Regions from separate parts of the Candidatus Thiodiazotropha sp. LNASS1 genome, predicted to be linked through region 1. Evidence: predicted binding sites of a transcription regulator. Region 1 holds the regulator's gene; the other holds the start of a gene.

Region 1 (4,436 bases):
AGCGGCCCGACACCTTCATTCCTGCCGTGACAATATTGTCCAGATAGCTGTTATTGAACTCATAGCGGTGGCGATGCCTCTCGGTAATGACCTCCTGGCCATAGAGATGATGGGTTTTACTGTTGGGCTCAAGTTGACACTGCTGTCCACCCAGGCGCATGGTTCCACCCAGATCAGACTCTTCGTTGCGTGTCTCAACCTTGCCGTCCGCATTCAGCCACTCAGTGATCAGGCCGATAACCGGATGTGGCGTGTCGCGCTTGAACTCGGTGCTGTGCGCTCCCTCCAATCCGGCGACATGACGTGCGAACTCAATCACCGCCACCTGCATACCGAGACAGATTCCCAGATAGGGGATTCTGTTTTCGCGGGCATACTGGACTGCGGTGACTTTGCCCTCAACCCCGCGGTTACCGAAGCCTCCAGGTACCAGGATGGCATCCATTCCCTCCAGACTCTCGGTTCCGCTCCGCTCGATCTGCTCTGAATCCACATAGTGTATGACAACCCGATTTCCGGTATGGACGCCTGCATGTACCAAGGCTTCAGAGAGCGATTTATAAGCCTCTGTAAGATGAACATATTTTCCTACCATGGCGATCTTGACCTCTTCAGCCAGGCTGTCGAGGCCTTCCAGAAACGCCTCCCATTCAGCGAGGTCCGCTGGCGGCAGATCCAGGTTGAATCGCTGGTTGACCAGTTCGTCCATCTCCTGGGCGTGCAACAGCACGGGAATGCGGTAGATCGAGTCAGCATCTACCGCCGAAATGACCGCTTTTTCGGGTACGTTGGTGAAGAGCGCGATCTTTTTGCGCTCGTTTTCAGGCAACGGCTGCTCGGAACGGCATACCAGAATGTCGGGTTGAATACCGATGGAGCGCAGCTCTTTCACCGAATGTTGTGTCGGCTTGGTCTTTATTTCACCAGAGGCCTTGATATAGGGCACCAGCGTCAGGTGCATGAACATCACCCGCTGCGGTCCCAACTCGACCCCCATCTGGCGGATCGCTTCCAGAAAGGGCAGCGACTCGATGTCACCCACCGTTCCGCCGATCTCCACCAGACAGATATCATTGTCGTCGGCACCCAATAACACGCTCTCTTTGATCTGATTGGTGATATGTGGGATTACCTGTACTGTACCGCCCAGATACTCGCCCTTGCGCTCCTTACGAATCACACTGTCATAGATCTGGCCGGTCGTGAAATTATTGTTTCGCCCCATGGTGCTGCGAATGAAGCGCTCATAGTGTCCCAGATCAAGGTCTGTCTCCGCCCCATCATCGGTAACGAAGACCTCACCGTGCTGGAATGGACTCATGGTTCCCGGATCAACATTGATATAGGGATCGAGCTTGATCATCGTGATATCGAGCCCGCGGGCCTCAAGCAGTGCAGCCAGAGATGCGGATGCGATTCCTTTGCCCAGGGAGGAGACAACACCGCCCGTGATGAATATAAATCTAGTCATGAAACTTCTAGTTAACGTGCTGGATAAGGGGAACGGACGGAAGGGAACAGTAACAGATCAGACCGCCTCTCTCAATCGTATAAATGTGGGACTAATGGGATATCTCTCATGCGACTGCTCAAGAATATCATTTAATTCTATCTCCCCAGGGTCTATAATCGATTGGCGATTTCCGCAAATTACAACCACAGAGACCAGTTGGCAGTTACTCGGCGAGACCCAACCACATTAAAACAGGCTCGGGATCAGCCTCTATACACCCACAACACGTAACGACCAACTAATTGTTTTTCAATAGAAAAAGCAGTAATAAAAATCAATCTTTAAAGAGGAAGAAAGCATGATGAAATTTGCTAAGGTCATGAGCGTCGCTGCTCTCGTAGCTGTCTCCACAACCGCATCTGCATGGTGGGGTGGTGGTCCAGGCTGGGGTAACCGTGGCTGGAATAACGATGGCTGGGGCGACGGCTGGGGCGATGGCTCCGGCGATTTCAGCTTTGGCATGAGTGGCAGCGGCCGTGGTTCCGGTTATGGTCGCGGCAACAACTACTACCGTGATTACTATGGCTACGGCCCATACGGCTACGGCGCACCTTACGGCTACGGTGCACCTTACGGCGGCTATGGCGCACCTTACGGCGCACCATACGGCTATCCGCCTGCTGCGCCTGCTGCGCCTGCGGCACCTGCTGCACCCGCTAAGTAAGCGGCCAGCTTATAGCGCATAAAAAAGTCGGCCTAATGGCCGGCTTTTTTTATGCAATATGATCTAAGATAATTAAATGTTTAAAATTACTTGATCCGGATCAAGAACTTCTGGAAAAATAGAAGTGAGAAGAAGCATCTGACAAGAATGCACCCTTAGCTGGAGCGGTTCCTTGACTAGCAGAAAAGTTGTCTCATTTGAAAATATCAAGGTCGCCTGCAAAAACTGCAGTCTTTCGACCCTATGCCTACCAATGGGACTGACCCCAGAAGACATTGAACGTCTCGACTCCATTATCAAGCGTGGACGTCCCTATCACCGAGGCGATCATCTCTACCGTGGTGGCGACAAGTTCCACAGCCTCCGGGTCATCACCAGTGGCTCAGTCAAAACCTATTCACCCAATGAAGATGGTGGTGAACAGGTCTTGGGATTCCACCTCCCCGGGGAACTGATAGGATTGGATGCCATCCAGGACAACAATCATAACTGCTCCGCAATCGCGCTCGAAACCACTGCGGTCTGTGAGATCCCCTTCTCTCAACTGGAATCTTTAAGTTCCATCATGCCCAGCCTGCAACACCAGATGTATCGCCTGCTCAGTCGCGAGATCGGCCAGGAGACGGAGATGCTCACTCTACTGGGCAAAAAGAGCGCCGAGGAACGGCTCGCCACCTTTCTACTCAGCTTTTCCGAACGTTTCAAACAGCGCGGATTCTCAGCCAGTGATTTCTTTCTCAGCATGTCGCGTCACGAAATCGGTAACTACCTGGGGCTCGCGGTAGAGACTGTCAGCCGCTTGTTCACCCGCTTCCAGGACGAGCAGCTGCTGCATGTCGAGAGAAAGCACGTTCAATTGCTGGATATTCCCCGGCTTTACGAAATCGTTCAGGGTACGGACAGGACAAAATCGAGTCAGTCGCGAGTCTAGGGCCTGTAAGCACAATAGGCCCTGCCAGGACTTTATTTTCATCCGGCAAGGAAAATGGGCGAATGATAACGCCGCAGGGCGGAGTAAAAGCTCGAGCGAGCCCTTCGGATTGCGCCTGATGCGCCCATTGGATGAGTGTTTGCAGGCCCTAGTGTTTCTTTAACCAGATACAGGCCTCACCCATGGCTTTCAGTTGCTGCTCATGGGCCGCGAGTTCCTGCTGGTCAGCGTGAACCACCTTCAGTTTTGGCCTGTTCGAAGGCAGACGTTGAATGCTATCGACAGAATTATCACCAAACTCATCGTTGGCTACTCCGTCCAAAATCAGCGAAGCCTGCCCCCCGGTCATCATCAGGTAGACATCAGCCAGAATCTCGGCATCCAGAAGCGCTCCATGCAATTCCCTGTGTGAATTATCGATATCGTATCGCTTACAGAGCGCATCGAGGCTGTTTCTTTGACCCGGGTGCATCTTTTTCGCCATCACCAGGGTGTCAGTAACCGCGCACAAACTATCGATTCGCGCAGCACTCTCCATGAGGTGAAATTCATGGTCGAGAAAACCGACATCGAATGGAGCGTTATGAATGATCAGCTCCGCTCCTCTCACGTAGTCGATGAAATCCTGAGCAACATCCCCGAATTTCGGTTTGTCTTCAAGAAATTCGTTGGTGATGCCATGCACCTCTACGGCAGCGGCATCGATCTCCCGTTCAGGTTGCAGATATTGGTGGAAATTATTACCGGTCAATCGACGATCAACCATCTCCACACAGCCGATTTCGATGATTCTGTGTCCATGCTCCGGTTCCAATCCTGTGGTTTCCGTATCCAGTACGATCTGTCGCATCAGTTCACTAGGGCCTGTTGACACTAATCCGATCGGCTCTGCTGGGACTATTTTTTTGCCCAGCAAGGCAGAATGAGTGATGTGTAGTTATTCTACATGAGCGAATGATAACGCCGCTGGGCGGAAAAATAGCCCCAGCCCTGCGGGTTACGCCTGAAAAAGCGCCACTCGGCGTTGCTCGTTGTTCATTTGGAAACACCAAACTTCTCTCCTCGCGCCTTGATTGGCGCTTTTTCAGACGCAACAGAGCCGACCGGATTAGTGTCGACAGGCCCTAGGACCTGTCGACCAGCCCTAACTCCTCGATACCGCGGTTAGCCAATTCATCCGCCAGTTCATTCTCGGTATGGCCGGAGTGACCTTTGACCCAGGCCCACTCCACCTGATGATTGTTGACCTCTGTATCCAACATTTGCCACAGGTCGGCATTCTTGACCGGTCTTTTCGCTGCCGTTCTCCAGCCATTCCGTTTCCAATT
Region 2 (4,436 bases), 1.9 Mb from region 1:
TTATCCACAGCATCATGTAACCGGAACCATGCGCGACTAACCTCAAGGTTGGCATTCTGCAAACGCCTTATCAATTGCCAAAGGCTCAATAGCAATATGATCACAAACACGGACAGGGCTATGATCAGGCGTCTTTTTTTAGTGGTTTCATCAACCCGGTTTTGCTCATACCTCGAGTGAACATGTTCGAAATACTCCTGGCTCGGTACAGCCAGGTAGCGTGTTTTCAAGGCCCCTAGATTGGTCAGATCCACGATATTTGAGTCTATATGGAAGAGTACCTGATCGAATTTCTGCTTGTTTTCAGGTGAAAATATTTCATAGCTTTTAAGTTGCTTTAGCGTTGAAACGATATCATCCAATTGCGAGTCGGTATAGAAAAGATCGTAGGCTAAAAGGGAGTTGAGCAGTTCCAGTACATCCTGATAGACCAGGGGATCCACAGATTTCAACTCTCGCGCGACGATTGGCAGGTAGTGTATGCCGTTACGCACCACAGCTGCCTGGAATTTTATCTTTTCGATGATGGCCAGTTTCTCATCCATACCCTGCCAGTATCGGTCCGTTAGACTAGACAGTACACGATCATCCACTTCTGTCACTTTAGCGACGATCTGCTGTCGTAAATCCCTTAAACGGTTAGTGGTGCGTACCAACGGATCGTATTGATTCAACAGAAAAGAGGTAATCTTGAGAACGTCTCGATCAAGACGTGCATCCATCTCTTTTAACTGGAGCAGGTTATGTGAAAGTTCGGCGTAATTCTCGGATTTATCATCCCAATAGACCACCAATAACAGAATCAAGGCAATACAAAGCGAGACAAGCAGGAGGCTGCGTTTGCTGTACATTTGTTTGAGCATACTCATGGTTTCAGCCTGACATGCTCTCCGACCAACGTGTGGAGGAACGCAGCAATATCATCGATATCACTTTCCGGCAGATCACGCCCCAATTGGTAACGACCCATGATCCTTATCGCACCTTGCAGGGTTGTTTGCGATCCATCGTGAAAATAGGGTGGGTTGATTGCCGCCAGGCGTAAACTGGGTACTTTGAAATAGTGCTTGTCTTCATCCTGTTTGGTGACATTATATCGTCCCAGATCAGGTTCCGTGATACCGCCATGCCGATCCTTGAAATAGTCTCCCTTCGCACCCATGACACCGAACATATTGCCACCCACGTTGTCGCCCTGATGGCAGCTGATGCAGCCGTAGCTTTTAAACAGGCGGTAACCGCGTAATTCCCTTTCGGTAAGCGTTCCCTCTTCTCCCTTGAGCCATCGATCGAAGCGTGAGTTGACTGTTACCAAAGAGCGTTCAAAAGCTGCTATGGCGACAACGATATTCTCCCCGCTGATTCCATCATGAAAAAGCTCTTCAAATTTTTCCACGATAGTTGGATCCTTGCGTAGCTTGGATATAACCTCCTCCCAGTTGGAGCTCATTTCAATAGGATTATGGACCGGACCGGCCGCCTGTTCTTCCAGCGTCAGAGCCCGGCCATCCCAGAATTGAACGAAGTTGTATCGGGTGTTGTAGACCGTGGGCGCCTTGATACCCCCAACTTTACCCCCTACTCCAACAGAGTTCTTTTTGCGATCGGTCCCTCCAGTCGAGAGAACATGACAACTGGAGCAACTGATGCTGTTGTCCTGCGATAGCCTGGCATCATGAAATAGCTGATCTCCAAGGGACACCAGCCTCGGATCCAGATTGCGCTCGATTGTCAATGGCCCTATGGGCTCATTCTTCAATCCTGCAGCACTGGCAAAAGATATTACCAACCAAAATAATAGCAGTGTTTTCAACAGGTTATTCATACATCATTGACGCTATAAGCGACTATATTTGACATCCCTGAAGAAAAAGTCGTCTGTAGCGGGGTGGTGCAATGCTTACTACACTATGTTAGCGGTCTCTCTATGGCTAACTTTAAGTATAGAGAATCAGATAATCTATAAGCATAGGATGAACTACAGCACATAATCCCTAAGGACAATGGTGCTTGCACCCTTAAATTGATGAAAAATGTTAACTTTTTTGAGCTGTGTCAATTAGGACCGGTAAAAAAAGGCATGCGAACCGTCCTTTGTCCGGGTTGATCACTGAAAATCAGAGCAACAAATGACGAATATCACCCAAAAGGGAAGAGAGATAGGTGGTAAACCTGACGCCATCAGCACCATCGATTACCCGATGATCATAGGAGAGTGAAAGCGGCAACATCAATCGTGGCTGGAAGGTCTCCCCGTCCCACACAGGCTGCATACTACTGCGGGAGACACCGAGTATTGCCACTTCCGGGGCGTTCACAATGGGAGTAAAGGCAGTACCGCCTATCCCGCCAAGACTGGAGATCGAGAAACATCCGCCTTGCATATCCGCCGGCGCTAACTTGCCTGCCCGTGCCTTTTCACTGACGCTCATCAACTCTGCTGCAAGTTGGAAGACACCTTTTTGATCGACATCACGTATGACCGGTACGACTAGCCCATTGGGCGTATCCACCGCAACACCGATATGAATGTATTTCCTATATATCAAGGATTCGCCATCTACCGACAGGGCAGCATTGAACATCGGCAACTGGTTAAGCGCTGCGGCGACCGCCTTCATCAGAAACGGCATCAGGGTGAGCCGAACGGACTGCCTGGATGCAGCCTCTTTTTGCGTTTGCCTGAATGCCTCGAGATCGGTGATATCAGCCTCGTCAAACTGGGTCACATGCGGTACGGTCAGCCAGCAACGATGAAGATGGGCTCCGCTGATTTTCCTGATGCGGTTTAACGCTGTTGCCTCAACCTCACCAAAGCGGCTGTAATCCACTTCCGGCCCCACCGGCATTTCAAAGGGCGACCTGGATGCGGCTGCCCCTTCGCCCTGCCGCAATGAGCGTTTAATGAACCTCTGAATATCCTCTTTCAGGATTCTATCTTTTGGACCGCTTCCCTTAATCAATGAGAGATCAACACCCAATTCACGGGCAAATCGGCGTACCGATGGGCTTGCATGAGGGGTGCCCTGTCCACCGCTCTCAACGAATCCAGCTGGAACGGGCGGTACGCGGGCCTCTTTCTCACCTGGTAGTCGCTGTGGCTGCTCAGATGCTGAAGCAGACGCTTCATTTGGCGCCGGGGCCGGCGCTTGTACTGTCTCAACCTCCTCTGCCGCCGGTGCGGGGGTAGTTACCGGTTCACTCTCTCCTTTCTGTTGGCTGGTTTCAACCTCAAGAACGACTATCCTGTCTCCTTCTTTGACACGATCACCAACCTTGACCAACAGGCGTTTGACCTCCCCGGTGTGGGGGGATGGAATCTCCATCGTAGCCTTGTCACTTTCAAGGGTCAGCAGAGACTCCTCGAGCGTGACTCGATCACCCTCTGAAACCAGAATCTCGATAATCTCGACCGAGTCGAAATCACCTATATCAGGTATCAGTACATCTGTCGTATTACCCACGTCTTATCCTCTTTGCCGATCAGGCATAATCTATTTCATTCAAACTAATCGCCGCCTTAACGCACCGCAGTTTCGGCTGGCTACAGCAGTGTCCTTGGTCAACTCATTAGACACTGCCAGGATTGGGCTTTTCCGGATCGATCTTGTACTTCTTGATCGCCCGGCTGACCTGCTCGGGTTTGATCTCACCCTCATCCGCAAGCGCTTTCAAGGCGGCGATCAGTATGTAGTACCGGTTTACCTCGAAAAACTTACGCAGCTGGCTGCGCATATCACTACGACCGAAGCCGTCAGTACCCAGCACGCTATAGCTGGCTGTGATGAACGGGCGAATCTGATCCGCATAGCTGCGGATATAATCCGTGGCCGCCACCACCGGTCCTATTTTGCCGTTCAGTTTTTCAGTGACATAGCTCAGCTTGGGTTCCTCTTGCGGATGCAGGGTATTCCATCGTTCGATATCCAAACCGTCACGACGCAACTCGTTGAAGCTGGTAACACTCCAAACATCTGCTGAAACTTTAAACTCTTTTTCAAGTAACTCTGCGGCGGCAATCACTTCGCGCAGAATGGTGCCACTCCCCAGTAGCTGTACCCGATGCTTATGTTTACCGCCCGTACTGAGCAAATAGAGACCACGTACAATACCCTCTTCCACACCGTCAGGCATTGCAGGCTGTGCGTAGTTTTCATTCATCACAGTAATGTAATAAAAAACATTCTCCTGCTCCTGATACATCCGGCGCATCCCGTCCTGAACGATTACCGCCAGCTCATAGGCGTAAGCAGGATCGTAACTGACACAATTAGGGATTGTTCCGGCCACGATATGACTGTGTCCATCCTGATGCTGTAGTCCCTCACCCGCCAAAGTGGTACGACCAGCGGTACCGCCGATTAGGAAACCCCGCGCCTGCATATCCCCTGCCGCCCAGGCCAGATCGCCAACACGTTGGAAGCCGAACATCGAAT

The links. The regulator FNR, encoded in region 1, switches genes on or off when oxygen is low (the NO sensors DNR and NnrR bind a similar motif). The targets are predictions, from matches to a motif close to TTGATNTANATCAA.
Region 2: a site for FNR is predicted at 2,046-2,059, ahead of AB8516_RS08765 (cytochrome-c peroxidase). Genes of this name have one in related genera too.

The regions. Positions count from the first base shown of each region.
Region 1 is NZ_OZ156465.1:3,927,474-3,931,909, reverse strand. It holds gene AB8516_RS17505 (CTP synthase) at 1-1,471, opposite strand, end outside; gene AB8516_RS17500 (sulfur globule family protein) at 1,812-2,177, shown strand; gene fnr (fumarate/nitrate reduction transcriptional regulator Fnr) at 2,350-3,108, shown strand; gene dnaQ (DNA polymerase III subunit epsilon) at 3,257-3,958, opposite strand; gene rnhA (ribonuclease HI) at 4,233-4,436, opposite strand, start outside.
Region 2 is NZ_OZ156465.1:2,008,013-2,012,448, forward strand. It holds gene AB8516_RS08760 (EAL domain-containing protein) at 1-869, opposite strand, end outside; gene AB8516_RS08765 (cytochrome-c peroxidase) at 866-1,759, opposite strand; gene aceF (dihydrolipoyllysine-residue acetyltransferase) at 2,118-3,464, opposite strand; gene aceE (pyruvate dehydrogenase (acetyl-transferring), homodimeric type) at 3,571-4,436, opposite strand, start outside.